DNA from 2 places in the Pseudomonas sp. Marseille-Q0931 genome. Region 2 is predicted to be linked to the other one. Evidence: riboswitches for the same ligand, from Rfam matches in the RefSeq annotation. Region 2 holds a riboswitch; the other holds the start of a gene.
The links. Region 2 has a riboswitch for cobalamin ahead of cobW (cobalamin biosynthesis protein CobW). Riboswitches for the same ligand answer to the same signal wherever they lie in the genome.
Positions count from the first base shown of each region.

Region 1 (9,374 bases), on a different contig from region 2:
CGCAGGCCAAGGGCGAAGTACAGGGCGAAGATCTCCACCGCCCAGCCCAACCCGCTGATCTGTACCAGCAGCCAGGTGAGCAGGGTCAGCGGCAGCACCGCCAGGCACCAGGCAGTGACACCGTGGCTGCGCCAGCCGCCGCCGGCGGGATTGAAGCGTTGCTCCAGGCGATCGGCCAGGCGCCCAAAGGCCACCAGCGGGTGCGCGCGACGCGGCTCGCCCAGCACGGCATCCAGCGCCACGCCGGCACAGGTGATCAGCGCCAGGCTCATCGTTCAGTCACCCTGCACTCCCCATCGATTCTCGAATAGCAACTCGCTCAGCGGTCGAGGCGTGGCCCAGCCCTCTTCAACCAGCATCGGTTTCTCATAGAAGGCGTCCACCGGCCCCAGACACAGCAGCGCCACCGGCTTGCTGCCGGCCGGCATACCCAGCAGCTCGGCCAGCGCCTCGGGGTCGAACAACGATACCCAGCCGAGCCCAAGGCCTTCGGCGCGCGCAGCCAGCCACAAATTCTGAATGGCGCAGGCGACCGAGGCCATATCCATTTCCGGCAGCGTGCGTCGCCCGAAGACATGCGCTTCGCGCCCCTCCATCAGCGCCACGGCCAGCAGTTCGGCGCAGTCACGAACGCCCTCGACCTTGAGCCGCATGAACTCGTCGCTACGCTCGCCCAGGGCCTCGGCGGTGCGCACCCGCTCAGCCTCCACCAACCCGTGGGCGGCCTCGCGCAGTTGCCGGTCACTGATACGCAGGAAACGCCAGGGCTGCATCAGGCCGACGCTGGGGGCGTGATGCGCCGCTTCGAGCAGACGCGCCAGCACTTCGGGCGGCACCTCGCCGCCGGCGAAGTGACGCATGTCGCGACGCTCGGCGATGGCGCGGTACACCGCCGCGCGCTCTTCGGGGCTGAAGGCGTGCTCGCTCATGGACGCAACAGCGCGGCGGCCGCCTCCGGGTTGGACGGCAGATAGAAGTGGATGTAGCTGGCAGTTAGCCGCCCCAGGCGATACACCGCTTCGGCCACCGGCTTGCCGTTAGGGCAGCGACCCAGTGCCAGTGGATCGAGCGGGCTTTCCAGCCGCGAGTGATGGTAGGTGTGACCGCGCAGCTCACCTTCCGGGAGCGTCACTTCCTGCAGGGCCAGTGCGGTCAGGCGCGGCTGCAACGCGGCGCTGCCCGCCAGCAGACCAAGCATGCGCCCGCTGGCGCCATGTTTGTAGCGCAGCTCATCGAGCAGATAGAGCATGCCACCACATTCGGCGAGCAGCGGTTTGCCGGCCTGGTGATGGGCGCGAATCGCATCGGCCATGGCCTGATTACTCTCCAGCTCGGACAGGTACAACTCGGGGTAACCACCAGGCAGATAAAGGCTATCCACCTCGGGCAGCTCGCTATCGGCCAGCGGCGAAAAGTAACGCAGCTCTGCGCCGAGGGCCTGCAGCAGATCAAGGTTGGCCTGATAAAGGAAGGCGAACGCGGCATCACGCGCCACGCCGATACGAACTCCGGCCAGCAGCTCAGGTGGCGGCTCAATCACCGGCGCGGCAAAACTCACTGCCGGCGGCAGGTCCACATCGGCGGTAGCTACCAGCGCATCGGCCGCAGCATCCAGGCGCGCATCCAGATCCGCGAGCTCGGCAGCCTGCACCAGGCCCAGATGCCGACTCGGCAACTCCACTGCTGCGCTGCGCGGCAAGGCGCCGAACCAGTGGATGCTGGGCGGCAAGGCATCACGCAGGATATCGCCGTGGCGGGTGCTGGCGACGCGATTGCCGAGTACGCCGGCAAAGGGCAAGTCCGGCTGGAAAGTGGCCAGGCCATGGGCCAGTGCGCCAAAGGTCTGCGCCATGGCCGCACCGTCGATCACCCCCAGTACGGGCACGCCGAAATGGCGGGCCAGGTCGGCCGCCGAGGGCTTGCCGTCGAACAGGCCCATGACCCCTTCGATAAGGATCAGATCAGCCTCGCCCGCCGCCTGCCACAACAGCCGCCGGCTCTCGGCCTCGCCGACCATGGCCAGGTCGAGCTGGTACACCGGCGCGCCACTGGCACGGGCGTGGATCATCGGGTCGAGAAAGTCCGGCCCACATTTGAAGACACGCACCCGCCGGCCCTGGCGCGTATGCAGGCGCGCCAGCGCGGCGGTGACGGTGGTCTTGCCCTGACCAGACGCCGGGGCGGCGATCAGCAGCGCCGGGCAGTGACGTGCATTCATCAGAATTCGATGCCCTTTTGCGCCTTCACCCCGGACTTGAACGCGTGCTTGACCAGGCTCATCTCGGTGACCGTATCGGCCGCCTCGATCATTCCCGGCAAGGCGCCACGGCCGGTCACCACCACATGCTGCAGCAGCGGCCGGGCTTCGATATCGGCCAGGACCGCCTCCAGCTCGAGGTAGCCATGCTTGAGGGCGATGTTCAGCTCATCCAGCACCACCAGGCCGACAGATTCGTCGCTGAGCAGGCGCTGAGCCACGGCCCAGGCTTCCTGCGCCTTGGCGATATCACGCTGGCGATCCTGAGTTTCCCAGGTGAAGCCCTCGCCCATCACGTGGTAGCTGACTTCCTCGGGAAAGCGGCGGAAGAAGGCTTCTTCACCGGTACTGGCCGCGCCCTTGATGAACTGCACCACGCCCACCTTGAGGCCATGACCGAGGGCACGCGCGACCATGCCGAAGGCGCTGCTGCTCTTGCCCTTGCCATTGCCGCTGTGTACCAGCAGCAGACCGTATTCATCCTGGGCCTGGGCGATCTTTTCATCGATAAGAGCTTTCTTGCGCTGCATACGCGCCTTGTGGCGGACGTCGCGTTCGGTGGACTCACTCATGCTGTGCTCCTGCAAGTCAGGCGCCCTCGTTGCCTGCATGAGCAGTGCGAACGGTAATGAAGAGATCGCGATGCGCTGCGCGTCCTCATCCAGGCACCAATGGCTGATCAGGCGAGCGGAAGACAGACAACACGAACGCCCCGGTGGAACCGGAGCGTTGGCCGGGCAGCGCCCTCCGCGATGCCGTGAAACTGCGACAGGCCGGTCTCCGGGCTTGTGAGCGAACCCGAAGGTTCGACGCTGCGCCTTCCCGTGCATTGCACAGTGGCCTGAAACAGCGTTTGACTCACCTACCGTTGCGGGGGCAGCGCCGGCATTGGAACCGGCTTCCCTGTTTCACCCTGGCGTGGTCATTCATGACGACTTGGGGCACCTGAAGCAAGGCGCGCAGGGTAGAGGCTGGCAGCCCTGCCCGTCAACGCCGCCGCACTAATGCCTGGGTGTGAACCCCGGCGGCTTGCTCGCCAGCCACTCGACGAAGGTCCGCAAGCGCTCGTCCGCCAACAGCGCCTCGCGACTGTTGTAGGTCAGGGCCAGCTCCTTTTCACTGAACAGCCGGTGAATCTGGTTGTGGCAGGCCCGGCAGACCCAGAGCGTGGCGGTAATGCGCTCATGACGGGCAAAGCGCTTCTGCACGTAGGCCTTGTCGTGCAGCGCCTTGGGAATCAGATGGTGACGAGTGAGTGCCACAGGCCGCGCGCAAAGCTCGCAGACCTCGGGCTGGGGCGGCAGGCGGATGGGCTCGGCCATGGCGAATCAGGGGTTGCGCGCAAGCTCGGGCGTGATCACACGCTTGGCATCGAGATAGACGCGCTGCCAGTAGACGTTGTCGAGGCTGTCCAGGCGCACGGTGCCGCCACTGGATGGCGCATGCACGAAGCGCCCTTCGCCGACATAGATGCCGGCATGGCTCACGGCGCGCCCGCCGTTGGTGGCGAAGAACACCAAGTCACCGCTCTGCAGCGCATCACGGCGAACGTCAGGAGTGCGCATCGCGCTCAACTCGCGGGTCGAGCGTGGCAGGCTAATACCGGCAGCATCGCGGTAGACATAGCCGATCAGGCCGCTGCAGTCGAAACCACCTTCCGGCGTGTTGCCACCATAGCGATACGGCGTACCGACCAGTCCCAGCGCACGGAACAACACGTCCTGCGCGCCACCCTGATAGGAGGACGAAGAAACCGGCGGATGGTAGATGGGCTGGGGGGCGGGAGCGCGGCTGCTACAGGCAGTCAGCAGCAGTGCGAGAGAAACGAGGACGACACGGGTCGTGAAAGGCATAAGCGAGGCGATCCAGGGCCTGAATGCGCTCTACTCTGCCGCTTGCAGGCAAACGGCGCAACCCTGGAGTTACGCCGTGACACATCAATTGTGGCGCTTGGCCGCGACTTGCTCTTCCACCGGAGCCAGCGCAAGGACGCGCTTGGCCTGCAGGTAGCTGCGGTTCCAGTAGCTGTCATCGAGGCTGTCGATGCGCACGCCACCGCTGCGGCTGCTGCTGGAATGGATGAACTGGTCATCACCCAGGTAGATGCCGGCGTGGCTGACACGACCACGACCGCGGTCATTGAACAGGATCAGGTCGCCAGGCTCCAGATCGGCGCGCGCCACCTTGGGCGCGTCGAGATTGATCAGCTCGCGAGTGGAGCGTGGTAGCTCCAGGCCGACTTCCTCACGGAACAGGTAACCGACGAAACCGCTGCAATCGAAACCGGACTGTACCGAGGTGCCGCCGTAGCGATAGCGCGTACCGATCAGCGAACGCCCGAGATCGAGCAGGCTGTCGGCCAGCTGCGGCATTTCATAGGGTTCGTCGTCGATCAGCGCGTTGATTTCATCATCGGCAGGCTCGGCCTGCTGAGACAGCGGACGAACAACGGGCTCGACCGTGGCTTCGCTGACCTGCGGTTGCGGCGAGTGGCCGGCGCAGGCAGCGAGAAAGACTGTAAGTGCAAGAGGCACGAGGGGTGCGAAGCGTTTTAGCATGGGCACGACCGTGTCGATTGAATTTATAAGTGCGCGACTATGCCCTCTATAAAGCCCATTTGCAAATTCTATCGACGGAAATGTGACCCAGTGGTTTCACCGCGCCATCTAAAGCGCCCGACCATTCGCACAACCGGGCGCTTCAGGGCGCTAGCCGAGAATCTCGCTCAAGGGGATGAAGCGCAGCATATCCCCTTCGGCCAGCGTGCTACCTTCCATTACTTCTGCCAGCCCTTCGGCCCACGCGGCGCTTCGCAAAACACCCGAACTCTGGTTGGCGTACGGCACTACGCGGCCATTCTCCAGGCGCGCGCGCAGGTACTCACGACGCATGCCCGGCTTGCCCCAGGTGAACCCTGCCGGCATGGCGAAACCCAGCGGCTCCACTCGCTGCGCGCCGAGGCGACGCAACATGTACGGACGCGCCAGCAAACCGAAGGTGACCAGCGTCGAAGCCGGATTGCCCGGCAGACCTATCACCGGAACGCCCTGGTAATGACCGAAGGTCAGCGGCTTGCCCGGTTTGATCGCCAGCTTCCACAACGCCAGCTCGCCCGCCTCGCGCAGCGCCAGGCCAAGGTAATCCGCCTCACCCACCGAAACACCGCCCGTGGAAAGAATCAGATCCACCTCGCTCAAGGCGCCCAGCGCCTCACGAGTACGCTGCAGGTCATCGGGCAATATCCCCGCATCCACCACCGCGCAGCCCAGACGCTGCAGCCAGGCGATCAGCAGGCGCCGGTTGCTGTTATAGATCTGGCCCGGGCCAAGTGACTGCCCCGGCTCGACCAACTCGTCGCCAGTGGACAGAACCGCAACACGCAGGCGCCGACGTACCAACAGCTGCGCCGCCCCCAGAGACGCGGCCAGCCCAAGCTCGATGGGCCCCAGGCGCGTACCCGCGGGCAGCACGCATTCACCTGTGCGGGTTTCCTGGCCCTGGGCGCGAACGTTCTGCCCGACCTTCAGCCGCTCGCGGAAATCCACGCGCCCAGCTTCATCGACCTCGACGTTCTCCTGCATCTCCACGGTGTCGGCGCCTTCCGGCAGCGGCGCACCAGTGAAAATGCGCGCGCAGGTTCCCGGCTGCAGTGGCGTGGGCGCAGTGCCGGCCTGGACGCGCTGACTGACCGGTAATGGCAGGCCGCTCCAGTCGGCCAGCCGCAGGGCATAACCGTCCATGGCGCTGTTGGCCCAGGGCGGCAGATCCAGCGCCGCGATCAGCGGCTCGGCCAGCACCCGGCCATCGGCATCGGCCAGCGCAACCTGCTCGGTCTGTTCGATGGGCGCAGCATCGGCCAATGCCAGCAGACGCTCCAGCGCCGCCTCCATGGGCAGCAGGCCGGGATGATCGCAACAACTCATCCGCGCGACTCGCAGGCACCCATCGGTTTCAGGTGCGGCACGAAATTGCAGGGGCGATGCCGTGCATCCAGTTGTTCAGCGAGAATTCCGTCCCAGGCCGTGCGGCAGGCATTGGTCGAACCCGGCAGGCAGCACACCAGCGTGCCGTTGGCCAGGCCGGCCAGCGCGCGCGACTGGACGGTGGAAGTGCCGATGTCGGCCACGGAGATCTGCCGGAACAGCTCGCCAAAACCATCGACCTGCTTGTCCAGCAGGCAGGCGACCGCCTCCGGCGTGCTGTCGCGCCCGGTGAAGCCGGTACCGCCGGTGATCACCACGACCTGCACCTGATCCTCGGCAATCCAGGTCGCGACCTGGGCGCGAATCTTGTACAGATCGTCCTGGAGCAGGACGCGCGCCGCCAGTTGGTGCCCGGCAGCGGTCAGGCGATCGGCCAACAGTTGCCCCGAGGTATCGGTCTCCAGCGTGCGCGTGTCGCTGACGGTCAGCACGGCAATGTTCAGCGGCACGAAAACCGCATCGGCCTTGTGGTTCATGGCAGGCTTCCAATTGAGAGAGAATGGGCGCTGTTATATCACACAGCCTGACTTCGGAGACTGTCGCATGCACGCATCCACCACCCTTCCCGCCTGCTCGGTGTTACTGCTTTCCGGCGGCCGCGGCCAGCGCATGGGCGGACGCGACAAGGGGCTGATCGAATGGCGAGGCCAGCCGCTAATAGCCTGGCTGCACGACCTGACCAGGCCGTTGAGCGACGACTTGATCATTTCCTGCAATCGCAACACCGAGCGCTACGCAGCCTATGCCGACCAACTGGTCGCCGATGCGCACCAGGACTTTCAAGGGCCGCTAGCCGGCATTCGCGCCGGCATGGCCGCGGCGCGCCACGAGCAGATGCTGGTGCTGCCCTGCGATGCGCCGCTGGTGGACCGCGCACTGATCGAATCGCTTCTCGCCCACGCCGGCAGCCGGCCGGTGGTGATTCGCCAGGGCAGCTATTGGCAACCACTTTTCTGCCTGCTGCCGACACGATTTAAGGATGACCTGGAACAAGCCTGGCACGCAGGCGAACGCAGCCCGCAACGCTGGTTCGGCAGGCTGTCGCCCGTGGCGATCGACTGCGCCCTGGACGACCTCCGGCTAGCCAACCTGAACACACCGGAAACGCTCGCGGAAAACGCAGCCCCCAATTGAAGCGCAACGCCCTAAGCGGAACTCATACGACAGTTTTACGTCAGAGCGAGGGTATGGCACTTATTTGAATGCAAGGAGACAGACCATGACCAAACGGATCATCCCCGCCCTGCTGATGACTATCGGCCTCGCTGCACTGGCCGGCTGTTCTACGCCGTCGGTGATCACGCTGAACGACGGGCGTGAGATCCAGACCGTGGACAAGCCGAAGTTCGATGAAGACTCCGGCTTCTACGAATTCGAGCAACTCGACGGCAAGCGCGCCACGATCAACAAGGATCAGGTGCAGACCGTCAAGGATCTCTGAGCCCGGACCTGAGGCACTGCTGACAGACACCGGGGCTCGCCCCGGTTGCAAAAAGGGATGATTGGCCTACAGATTTTTTCAGGCTAACCCCTTGTGCAATAAAAGTTTTTCGGTAGAATACGCCTCATTCGGAGTGTAGCGCAGCTTGGTAGCGCGTCTCGTTCGGGACGAGAAGGTCGCAGGTTCGAATCCTGTCTCTCCGACCAAATCAAAAACCCGCCTTAACCGGCGGGTTTTTTATTGCCTGCGATTTGTCGGCATCGGCCTTTCAGCTCAGAAAGACCACCACCTGCTCGGCATCGAATGGCCAGTTCAGCTCGCTGCCGGTATCGCAACGGCGCAGTACCGGAATACGCAAACCGTACTGCTCGACCATCCCTTCGTGCTCGGCAATGTCGATCAACTCGACCAGCAGGCCATTCTCGACGAAGGGCATCAACAACGCCTCGGCCACCTCGCAGAGGTGACATCCCAGGGTTCCGAAAAGTTGGCATTCCGGTGTCATAAGCGCACCTCACTGTCAGCAAGGTGCGCAGTTTAGCACCGGCCTGGATCAGCTCGCGTCGACATCCTTGCCGGCCTGATCGGCGAGCAGCGATTGCAAGCCGTCCAGCAGGCTGCGGTTGAGGCTGTCGGCCTTGTCCAGACGCGCCTGGTCGAAGCGATCATCGAGCGAGAAGCCGCCCTTGAGCAGATCCTTGAGCAGGCCACCGGCATCCTTGCTCAGGCCGTCGGCACTGCGCAGCGCATCGAGCAGCCCCTGGGCATATTCCTGCAGCCCACCATTGACCGCGCTGGCGCCCTGCCCGGCCACCGCACCGTAGGCATCGGTGGCCTGACGCACGCTGGTCTGGGTCAGACGCAGGGACATCGACGCCAATTGCTCGCTGTCGATATCCAGCGCCATGGCGCGGTCGAAGGCGCCAGCCAGATCACCCGCATAGAACTTGTCGGAGAGGTCCTGCACCTGACTGAAGAGTTTCTCCAGCGCCTTGACCTCGTCATCATCCAGCTCGCCCTCGACTTCCACTTGCCAGCCGCCGATGCGCATGCTTCCGGACTGGCTGCTACCGGAGACCGTCGTGGAATTGCCATCGCTGGCGGCAGCGAAGCTGCTCTGCGACCAATTGGCCGAAGCCTGCGCCACGGAAATGCGCAGACGATCGCCATCGCGTGTGGTGACGGACAGGTCGAACGTCTCGGCCACTGCGCTGAAGCGCTCGCTGTAACCCGCCAGGGCAACCTTGTCGGAAGCGGAAGAAGCCGCACTGCCGAAGCGCTTGTCGAGATCGCCAAGGCCGTCCTGAATGCGCTTGTAGGTATCGTCGATATCGCTGGCCACCTGGCCCTTGAGCGCGCCCATGCCATCGATGATCTTGCGCGCCTCGGCGAAGCCCTTCTCCACACCGTCGCGCGCCTGGGACAGCAGCTTGTCCAGCTTGGCCGGATCAGCGCCAGCGGCCGCCTCGCTCTGCAGGCGCTGCTCGATGAAGTCGATGATCCGCCCGGCTACTTTCTCCGGGGTGTAGTCATCACGTGATCCGGAGAGCGAACCCGGCGGCACGCCCAGCTTCTCGGCAAGGCGGTTGGCCAGGGTGGCCTGGGCGTCGGCAGCATTGTTGCGCGCCGCCATGGACTGGCCGGATTGCGCAGCGCGGGACGCGGCGGAATTGAGTGAGCTCAGAAGATTCAT
Region 1 covers NZ_CALNWT010000005.1:119,515-128,888, forward strand. The annotation lists gene cbiB (adenosylcobinamide-phosphate synthase CbiB) at 1-272, opposite strand, end outside; gene bluB (5,6-dimethylbenzimidazole synthase) at 276-929, opposite strand; gene P3C50_RS11985 (cobyrinate a,c-diamide synthase) at 926-2,218, opposite strand; gene cobO (cob(I)yrinic acid a,c-diamide adenosyltransferase) at 2,218-2,829, opposite strand; cobalamin riboswitch at 3,011-3,221, opposite strand; gene P3C50_RS11995 (hypothetical protein) at 3,259-3,579, opposite strand; gene P3C50_RS12000 (C40 family peptidase) at 3,586-4,110, opposite strand; gene P3C50_RS12005 (C40 family peptidase) at 4,195-4,815, opposite strand; gene glp (gephyrin-like molybdotransferase Glp) at 4,966-6,180, opposite strand; gene moaB (molybdenum cofactor biosynthesis protein B) at 6,177-6,716, opposite strand; gene mobA (molybdenum cofactor guanylyltransferase MobA) at 6,784-7,374, shown strand; gene P3C50_RS12025 (YgdI/YgdR family lipoprotein) at 7,460-7,681, shown strand; tRNA gene P3C50_RS12030 (tRNA-Pro) at 7,811-7,887, shown strand; gene P3C50_RS12035 (glutaredoxin family protein) at 7,950-8,186, opposite strand; gene P3C50_RS12040 (DUF5610 domain-containing protein) at 8,235-9,374, opposite strand.
Region 1: it holds a riboswitch for cobalamin, as region 2 does, so the genes downstream of both, cobO (cob(I)yrinic acid a,c-diamide adenosyltransferase) here and cobW (cobalamin biosynthesis protein CobW) in region 2, are expected to answer to the same signal.

Region 2 (9,374 bases):
GCGCTTCACGACCACCGGCCTGCAGCACGGCCAGGCGCGCGCGCTGACGGTAGGCGCTGTCGAAGACTTCGGCGAGCACGCCCTTGGCCCGGCTCAGCGCACCATGGCGGCGGGTGGAGGCGGAGGCATCCACCAGCACCAGCCATAGCTCTTCGGCCTGCTGGCTGCGCGGGCGCAATACTAGCTGCTCGCGGCGCTGCGGTCGCCCCTGGCGCAGGGTCGCCGCCCAGTCGATTCGCCCGCCCGCGCCAGCTCGTGCGGCGCCAAGCAGGCCGCCGCCGAGTCGTCCGGGCCGGTTGCGGGCATCCGCGCCAGTGGCTGTGCGCGGGCGGATGCTCAGAGCTTTTTTGGCCAACGCGGCGGCACCCGCCGCTCGCCCATGGCCTGTGGCTGCGCCGGCAGCTCGCCCCACTGGCCTTCGCCCTGGCTCTGTTCCTGCGCCTGCTGCGGCGCCTGGCTCTGCTCGGGCGGCGTGGCAGCCGGCGGCTGTTGCTGACTACGGCGATGGCGCAGAACGAAGTCCTCCACCGCATCAATATCCTCAGGCTCGATGCCCACCGCGCCACGCCAGGCGGCATGAGCACGGGCGGCGCGCAGCCAGACCAGATCGGCGCGCAGACCATCGACGCCGGCAGCGAAGCAGCGCTGGCTGATCTCACCCAGCGAGGCGTCATTCAACGGGATATCGGCCAGGCGCTGACGGGCATTGCGGCAGCGTTCGGCGAGAGCGGCCTGCTCGCCCTGCCAGCGTTGCAGGAAGGCTGCAGGGGTGGCATCGAAATCCAGGCGCCGGCGGACGATCTCGGCACGCTCGGCCGGCTGCGGTTGACCATCGAGCGCCAGGTTGAGACCGAAGCGGTCGAGCAGTTGCGGGCGCAGCTCGCCCTCCTCGGCGTTCATGGTGCCGATCAGCACGAAGCGCGCGGCATGTCGATGGGAGATGCCGTCACGCTCGACATGGTTGACCCCGCTGGCGGCGGCATCGAGCAGCAGATCGACCAGATGATCCGGCAGCAGGTTGACCTCATCGACATAGAGCACGCCGCCGTTGGCGCGCGCCAGCAGCCCGGGAGAGAACTGCGCCCGACCTTCGCCCAGCGCCGCGTCCAGATCCAGGGTGCCGACGATGCGCTCCTCGCTCGCCCCCAGCGGCAGAGTGACGAAACGCCCGCCCTCCAGCAGATCGGCCAGGCCTCGGGCCAGGGTAGACTTGGCCATGCCGCGCGGCCCCTCGATCAGCACGCCGCCAATGGCCGGATCGATGGCCGCCAGGCACAGCGCCAGTTTCAGCGAATCGGCACCGACCACGGCGGCGAGGGGGAAGTGATGTTCGGTCATGGCTTATCTCGGGATCAATGACGATGCGTGGCGCGCACCAGATTGTTTATGGCCCATGTTCAAGTCCCAATACCGCAGATACTAAGTGGAAACAGGATGATCCCTACGACGCGGGGAAAAAGGGCTCCCAATCCGGCGCAGACTAATCCCCCCAGCAAAGCCCAAATGCCCAGTTCTCCTAGACCAACCGGCTCACTGGTCAGCAGCATACACACCAGCAAACCGACCCATATTCCAGCCACAGCGCCAATGCAGGCCGAACGAATACGCTCGCGCCGGGTGATCGGGCTTCGCCACCAAAGCTGTAAACGGTTAAGTACACCGAGAGTCATGGGTGCCTCACGATCCGTAGGGTGGTTAGCGGCGCAGAACGCCGGCTTTATATCTGCAGAAAAACGTAGAGCGCCGCGTAACCCACCAGGCGATATACCGTGTGGCGCCGACGGTGGGTTACGCCGCAGCCGCTTCAACGAGTTGACCGGCAACCGCGACAGGCGGCTAACCCACCCTACGGGCTCGGCGGTGCCGGATGAACCCTCTCCGGCCCCTCTCCCATAAATGGAAGAGGGAAGAAAAAGCGCGCGCATCAGCCCTCCTCGCTATCGAGCAGTAGGTTTTCCAGCGCTTCGCGATACTCGCCGGGATTCTCCCACAGGCCGCGCTGCTGGGCTTCCAGCAGGCGTTCGAGGATATCGTTGAGCGCACCGGGGTTGTGCTGCTGAATAAAGTCGCGGGTATCGCGATCCAGCAGGTAGGCATCGGTCAGCAGAGCATATTGGTGGTCATCGACCAGCTCGCTGGTGGCGTCGAAGGCGAACAGGTAGTCGATGGTTGCGGCCAGCTCGAAGGCGCCCTTGTAGCCGTGGCGCTTCATGCCTTCGATCCACTTGGGGTTGGCGGCGCGGGCACGCACCACACGATTGAGCTCTTCCTTCAAGGTGCGAATACGCGGCGTATCCGGCTGGCTGTTATCGCCGAAGTAACTGGCCACCTTGAGCCCACGCAGGGTCTCCACCGCCGCCAGCATGCCGCCCTGGAACTGGTAGTAGTCGTTGGAATCGAGGATGTCGTGCTCACGGTTGTCCTGGTTGTGCAGCACCGCCTGCAGCTGCTCCAGGCGTTCGACGAAGCGCTGCCGCGCGGGTGCGCCCTCGGCGCCGCTGCCGTAGGCGTAGCCGCCCCAGTTCAGATACACCTCGGCCAGATCCGCGCGGCTCTGCCACAGGCGCTCCTCGATGGCGTTCTGCACGCCGGCACCATAGGCTCCCGACTTGGCGCCGAACACCCGCCAGCCGGCCTGGCGCCGCGCTTCGGCTTCATCCAGGCCGCCATCCTTGAGCGCCAGCGACTCGCGCCAGACACGCGCCGACAGCGGGTTCATGTCTTCCGGCTCATCCAGCTCGATCACTGCCTGCACGGCGTCGTCGAACAGGCGAATCAGATTGTTGAAGGCATCGCGGAAGAAGCCCGAGACGCGCAGGGTGACATCCACCCGGGGCCGGCCAAGCTGTTCCAACGGCAGTACCTCGAAGCGCTCGACGCGCTGGCTGCCCGGCTGCCACACCGGCCGCACACCCATCAGTGCCAGAGCCTGGGCGATATCGTCGCCGCCGGTGCGCATGGTCGCCGTGCCCCACACCGACAATCCGAGCTGGCGCAGATGGTCGCCTTCATCCTGCAGATGGCGCTCCAGTAGACGATCCGCCGCCTGCACGCCGAGGCGCCAGGCCGTGGGCGTGGGCAGGTGGCGCACGTCAACGGTGAAGAAGTTGCGCCCGGTGGGCAGTACGTCGAGGCGCCCGCGACTGGGCGCGCCACTCGGCCCGGCGGGCACGAAACGCCCTTCCAGTGCCGCCAGCAGGCCGCTCATCTCGGCGTCGCCGCAGGCATCCAGCAGCGGCGCGATATGCTCGGCCAGGCCGTCGAGGATCAGCGCCACCTCGGCGCCAAAGGCTGCGCTGCGCGCCCCTGCCAGGCGCTGTTCGATCAACCTCAGCGCCAGCAGCTCCAGGCGCTCGCGGGTATCGCCGACGGTACGCCACAGACTGTTATCCACAACCTGCAACGCCTGGGGACGCAGCCCTTGCCAGGGCTGGCCCATATCGCAATCGAGCGGGTCGAGATTCAGTTCCAGGCCACGGGCCAGCACACGTAACAGGCTGGCGTTGGCGCCCTGGCCATCGCCACGGGGAATGCGTAGCAGCGCCAGCAGGGTGTCGCGGCGCAGTTGCCCGGCCGGCGACTCACCAAAAACATGCAGGCCATCGCGTATCTGCGATTCCTTGAGGTCGCACAGGTAGGCATCGAGCTGCGGCAGCCAGCTGTCGCCGTCGTCGTTGAGTTGCAGGCCCAGCTCGCGGTCGAGGCTGGCCTCGCGCACCTTGGCCAGAATCTCGCCGCGCAGCTCCACGGCGCGGCGCTGGTCGAGCTGGCTGGCGTCGTAATACTCGTCGGCCAGGCGCTCGATATCGCGCAACGGGCCGTAGCTCTCGGCGCGGGTCAGCGGCGGCATCAGGTGGTCGATGATCACCGCCTGGGTGCGGCGCTTGGCCTGCGCCCCCTCGCCCGGGTCGTTGACGATAAAGGGATAGATATTCGGCAGCGGGCCGATCAGCGCCTGCGGCCAGCAGCCCTCGGACAGGCCGACGCTCTTGCCCGGCAACCACTCCAGGTTGCCGTGCTTGCCGACGTGGATCAGCGCATCGGCGGCGAAGGCCGTGCGCAGCCAGGCGTAGAAGGCGATATAGCCGTGCGGCGGCACCAGATCGGGGTCGTGATACACCGCCGCCGCGTCGAGCTGATAACCGCGCGCCGGCTGGATGCCGACGAAGCACAGGCCGAAGCGCAACCCGGCGACCATCATCCGCCTGCTGCGGAACATGGGGTCCTGCTGCGGCTCGCCCCAACGTTCGCGCACCGCCTGCTGGTTGGCCGGCGGCAGGCTGTGGAAAAACGTCAGATAATCATCCAGTGCCAGACTTTGCGCACAGGGCCGCGTATCCAGGCCATCCAGATCGTTAGTGACGCCGCCGAGCAGGCTGTGGACAAGGGCGGTGCCGCTGTCCGGCAGCTTATGCACCGGGTAGCCCTGCTGTTGCAGCGCCTGCAGGATATTCAGCGCGGCGGCCGGCGTATCCAGGCCCACGCCATTGCCGATGCGGCCATCGCGGGTCGGGTAGTTGGCCAGGATCAGGCCGATTCGCTTCTGATCGTTGCTTTTGAGCGCCAAATGGCACCAGTTACGCGCCAGTTCCGCGACATAAGCCATGCCCGACTCATGGGCCTGATAGCACACCACATCGCTCTGGCTACGCTCGCTGCGCCAGGCCAGGCCCTTGAAGCTGATGGCGGTGCCGATCAGCCGACCATCCAGCTCCGGCAGCACCACATGCATGGCCAGGTCACGCGAGCCCAGACCCTGGGCGCTGGCCTGCCACTGCGCCTTGTTGTCCAGCGAGCAGATGGCCTGCAGCACCGGGATATCGCGACGGAACACCCGAGCCTGCGGCGCCTCGGGATTGGACAGGGCGAAGCCGGTGGTATTGATGATCAGCGCGACGCTCGTCTCGTCCAACCAGGCCTGCACCTGATCCAGGCAGGCCGCCTCCTTGAGGCTGGCCACGGCAATCGGCAGCGGGTTGAGGCCCTGACGAACGAGATGCTCGCAGAAGGTATCGACAAAGGCGGTGTTCGCCGATTGCACATGGTTGCGGTAGAACAGCAGCGCCACCACGGGCGCATCAGGCTGCCACTGCGCACGCCAGTCGGCCAGCGTGGCCGGGCTGTGCTGCGGATAATAAAGGCCGACGCGCGGCAGCGCTTGCGGCTCCTGCCAGGCATCGTCACGCCCCAGCCAGCGGCTGCCGATGCAGCGGAACAACTGGCGGGCATTTTCCAAGCCGCCCTGACGCAGGTACTGCCAGAGGCGCTGGCTGTCTTCTTCACCGACGTTGCCGAGGGCATTCAACTCCGGGTCGGGTTTATCGTCGCCCGGCACCATGATCACCGTGGCGCCGCGCGCACCCAGCTCAACCAGGCGTTCGACGCCGTAGCGCCAGTAGCTCACCCCGCCATGCACGGAGATCAGGATGACCTTGGCATGCTGCAGCACCTGCTCGACGTAGTAATCCACCGAGGCGTTGTTACTCAGTTGCGCCGGGCTGGCCAGGCGCAGGCTGGGGTAGTTCTCCGGCAGTTGTCGGGCTGCTTCGGCCAGCAACGACAGGTGCGAATCGCCCGTGCACAGGATCACCAGCTCGGCCGGGGTCTGGCCAAGGTCGGCGATGCTATCGGCCGGCAGCTGAGCGCCGGGTTGGGTGCGTAATAAATGCATGTTCGTTCCGTGGAGCGGGCGAAATCGTGGGAGGGGCTTTAGCCGCGACGATCAGCGAACCCGGTCGCGGCTGAAGCCCCTCCCACAATTCTTAGGCCAGCGCGGCTTTCAGCTCGGCTTCGATGGCCGCGCGGTCGAGCTGCTGGCCGATCATTACCAGGCGGCTCAGGCGCGGTTCGTCGGCCTGCCAGGCGCGGTCGAAGTGGCGGTCGAAGCGCTGACCGACACCTTGCACCAGCAGGCGCATGGGTTTGCCAGGTATCGCAGCGAAGCCCTTGACCCGCAGAATGCCGTACTTGGTCACTGCCTCCTTCAACGCAGCCAGCAGGCGCACCTCGTCAGTTTCCGGTAGTTCCACGTGGAACGAGTCGAATTCCTCATGATCGTGATCCTCGTTTTCATCGTCATGATGGGTACGTCGGCTGTCGATATGCAGCTCGGTCTCGCTGTTCAGGCCAAGCAGCACGCTCAGTGGCAGATCACCACCGTGCGCCTCGATCACCTTGACCGCTGGCGGCAGCTCCTCGGCCACCTCGGCGCGCACCGCGGCCAGCGCCTCGGTATCGAGCAGGTCGGCCTTGTTGAGGATTACCAGGTCGGCACTGGCCAATTGGTCGGCAAACAATTCGTGCAGCGGCGACTCATGGTCGAGATTGGGATCGAGCTTGCGCTGCTCGTCCACCCGGTCGGGGAAGGCAGCGAAGGTGCCGGCAGCCACCGCCGGGCTGTCGACCACGGTAATCACCGCATCGACGGTGCAAGCGTTGCGGATTTCCGGCCAGTTGAAGGCCTGCACCAACGGCTTCGGCAGTGCCAGGCCGCTGGTTTCGATGAGGATATGGTCGAGGTCACCGCGGCGCGCCACCAGCTCGCGCATCACCGGGAAGAACTCCTCCTGCACGGTGCAGCACAGGCAGCCGTTGGCCAGCTCGAAGACGCGGCCGTTGGCCTCCTCCTCGCTGCAACCGATGGAACACTGCTTGAGGATCTCGCCATCGATGCCCAGCTCGCCGAACTCGTTGACGATCACCGCGATACGGCGACCACCGGCATTGGCCAGCAGGTGACGCAGCAACGTGGTTTTGCCGGCACCGAGGAATCCGGTGACGATGGTGACAGGCAGTTTGGCGAGGGTTTTCATCAGGGGCCCCGTGGCGTCGGTCAATTCGGCGGACGGGTACGGGCAGGCGGCACGCAAGGGCGTGCTGGCCGCTTCGGATCACCCCGTCCGAGCAAGTGGCTGGTCTATCGAGGCAGGTCTCCTGGCTCACGGTCTGCGCGTTGCGCGTCCTTCACCTTCCCGCCAAGGGCAGTGGTGTATCGAAGGAGTTATGACCGTTTACAGTTGCGGGGGCAGCCAGGGCATCGACCCTGTTCCCTCTTAGCTCCCCGGCTGTTTGCCGGGAAGAACCTCGAAAGCGAGAAGGCTACGCAGGCCGCAGCGGCCGGTCAATCGCGGTTGACCGCTGGCAGGTGCCATGTTGAGCTACGCCACCGCTTAGCCCGAATACCATTCATGTTGCCGACTGCCTCTAACCGCCCGCCCGCCTCGCCTACACAGGTCGTCGCCGGACTGGGCTGCCGCCGTGACTGCAGCCTGGATGAGCTTTTCGAGCTGCTTATCCACAGCTTGGGCAGGTATGGGCTGACGGTGGACAATCTGGCTGGCCTGGCCAGCATCGCCCACAAACGCGACGAAGCCGGCCTGCGCGGCCTAGCTGAGTGCTTGGGCCTCGAGCTGTTTTTCTTCTCACCCGAACAACTGAGCGCTTACCAAGCGAAGACCGGCGGCAGCGCCCTCAGCCAAACTGCCACAGGCAGCCCCGCCGTAGCGGAGCCTTGCGCATTGGCCCTGGCAGCACGCATGGGAGCCTCCGCCCGCCTACTAGGCGAGAAAGACCGCAGCGCCCGCGCTACCTGTGCGCTAGCCATATTCGATAGAGAACCCGCATGACCATCTACTTTATCGGCGCCGGCCCTGGCGACCCCGAGCTGATCACCGTCAAAGGCCAGCGTCTGATCCGCAGCTGCTCGGTGATCCTCTATGCCGGCTCGCTGGTGCCCGAGGCCGTGCTGCAAGGCCACAGCGCCGAACAGGTGGTGAACACCGCCGAGCTGAATCTTGGGGAAATCGTCAACCTCCTGCATCAGGCCCATAAGCGCGGTCAGGATGTGGCCCGCGTACACTCCGGCGACCCTTCGCTATACGGCGCCATCGGCGAGCAGATTCGCGAACTGCGTGGCCTGGGCATTCCCTTCGAAATCATTCCCGGCGTCACCGCCACCGCCGCCTGCGCGGCCCTGCTGGAATCCGAGCTGACGCTACCGGGTATCGCCCAGACGGTGATCCTCACCCGCTACGGCACTACGTCACCGATGCCCGAGGGCGAACAGCTGCATGACCTGGCCCGACACCGCGCGACCATGGCCATCCATCTCGGTGTTCGCCAGTTAGCGGCCATCGTCGGTGAACTGCTGCCGCACTACGGTGCCGACTGCCCCATCGCGGTTATCCACAGAGCGAGTTGGCCGGATCAGGATTGGGTGCTGGGCACCCTGGCCGATATCGAAGAGAAAGTTGCCGCCAAGGGCTTTCGCCGCACGGCACTGATCCTCGTTGGGCGGGTGCTCGAGCCCGGTGCGTTTGCAGAATCGGCGCTATATGACGCCAATCATCGCCATCTTTACCGCCCTGGTAACCATTGAGCCTGGCGATAAAGCGTACAGTTCGCTGAAAGCCTTGCCACAAAAGGCCCTCATATACTTATCAACAAGATAACCAGCCTGTTATCCAAATACCCTGTGGATAGTGGGCGCGTAAGCGAGCAGTTTCTGTACAAGTTACTGAAGCCCTCAATTTATAAGGCCTACAGCCAGGTATCACGAGGATATCCACATGTTGATCCACGGCAACTGTGTGCAACTTCTCAGAGCTGCACCTCGACCCGCTTGATCCCCAGAACCCGCAGCTCCGGTATCACTTCATCCAGGCTGGCAAAGGTTTCTACCTGCTCGGTTTCATCCACCAGAAAGAAGCTGCGGCCGGCCTCTTTCTTGAAAAACACGATCCACTCGGCGGTATTGGCCGGATTGGCCATGATCTGGGTATCGAATAGAACGCCCTCGGCCGTTCTGCGTTTTACATCTGCGCGCTTCATCCGCTCTCCTGTTCCAGCCTTGCTTGGGCCCGCTTGCGCACTCCTGGCAGACGGACAGCTCTAGTGTAAAGGATGAGAGAGTCGCCTTTGTCCTGCTACCGATGCTGGTGGAACAATCCCGTCCGTGTTTATATATGCTTCATATACGAAATATATAAAGGAAACCGCTATGGGCATCGTTAATATCGATGATGAGCTGCATGACCAAATCCGTCGGGCAAGCAGCGTCTCGGGCCGCTCCATCAATGCCCAGGCAGGCTTCTGGATTCGCATCGGCATGCTCTGCGAGATGAACCCGACGCTGAGCTTCAATGAGGTGATGGCCGCCGAGCTGCGCGCGGCCGGCGTGGCGGTACCGCCGCGTATGGCGGACGCGTCATGAGCAAGACGCCCGAACAGATCGCTCTGATGGCGGAGTCCGGCAGATTGCTCGCGTCCGTTTTCGGCTATCTGGACCGGCTGGACCTGCTCGGCATGTCGACCCTGCAAGTCAACGACCTTGTGGATAAGTACATCGTGGATGAACTCAAGGCGCGTCCGGCGAG
Region 2 covers NZ_CALNWT010000007.1:84,438-93,811, reverse strand. The annotation lists gene P3C50_RS12995 (vWA domain-containing protein) at 1-355, opposite strand, end outside; gene P3C50_RS12990 (ATP-binding protein) at 337-1,338, opposite strand; gene cobN (cobaltochelatase subunit CobN) at 1,925-5,671, opposite strand; gene cobW (cobalamin biosynthesis protein CobW) at 5,763-6,812, opposite strand; cobalamin riboswitch at 6,906-7,101, opposite strand; gene P3C50_RS12975 (cobalamin biosynthesis protein) at 7,188-7,625, shown strand; gene cobM (precorrin-4 C(11)-methyltransferase) at 7,622-8,377, shown strand; gene P3C50_RS12965 (hypothetical protein) at 8,599-8,829, opposite strand; gene P3C50_RS12960 (ParD-like family protein) at 8,999-9,211, shown strand; gene map (type I methionyl aminopeptidase) at 9,208-9,374, shown strand, end outside.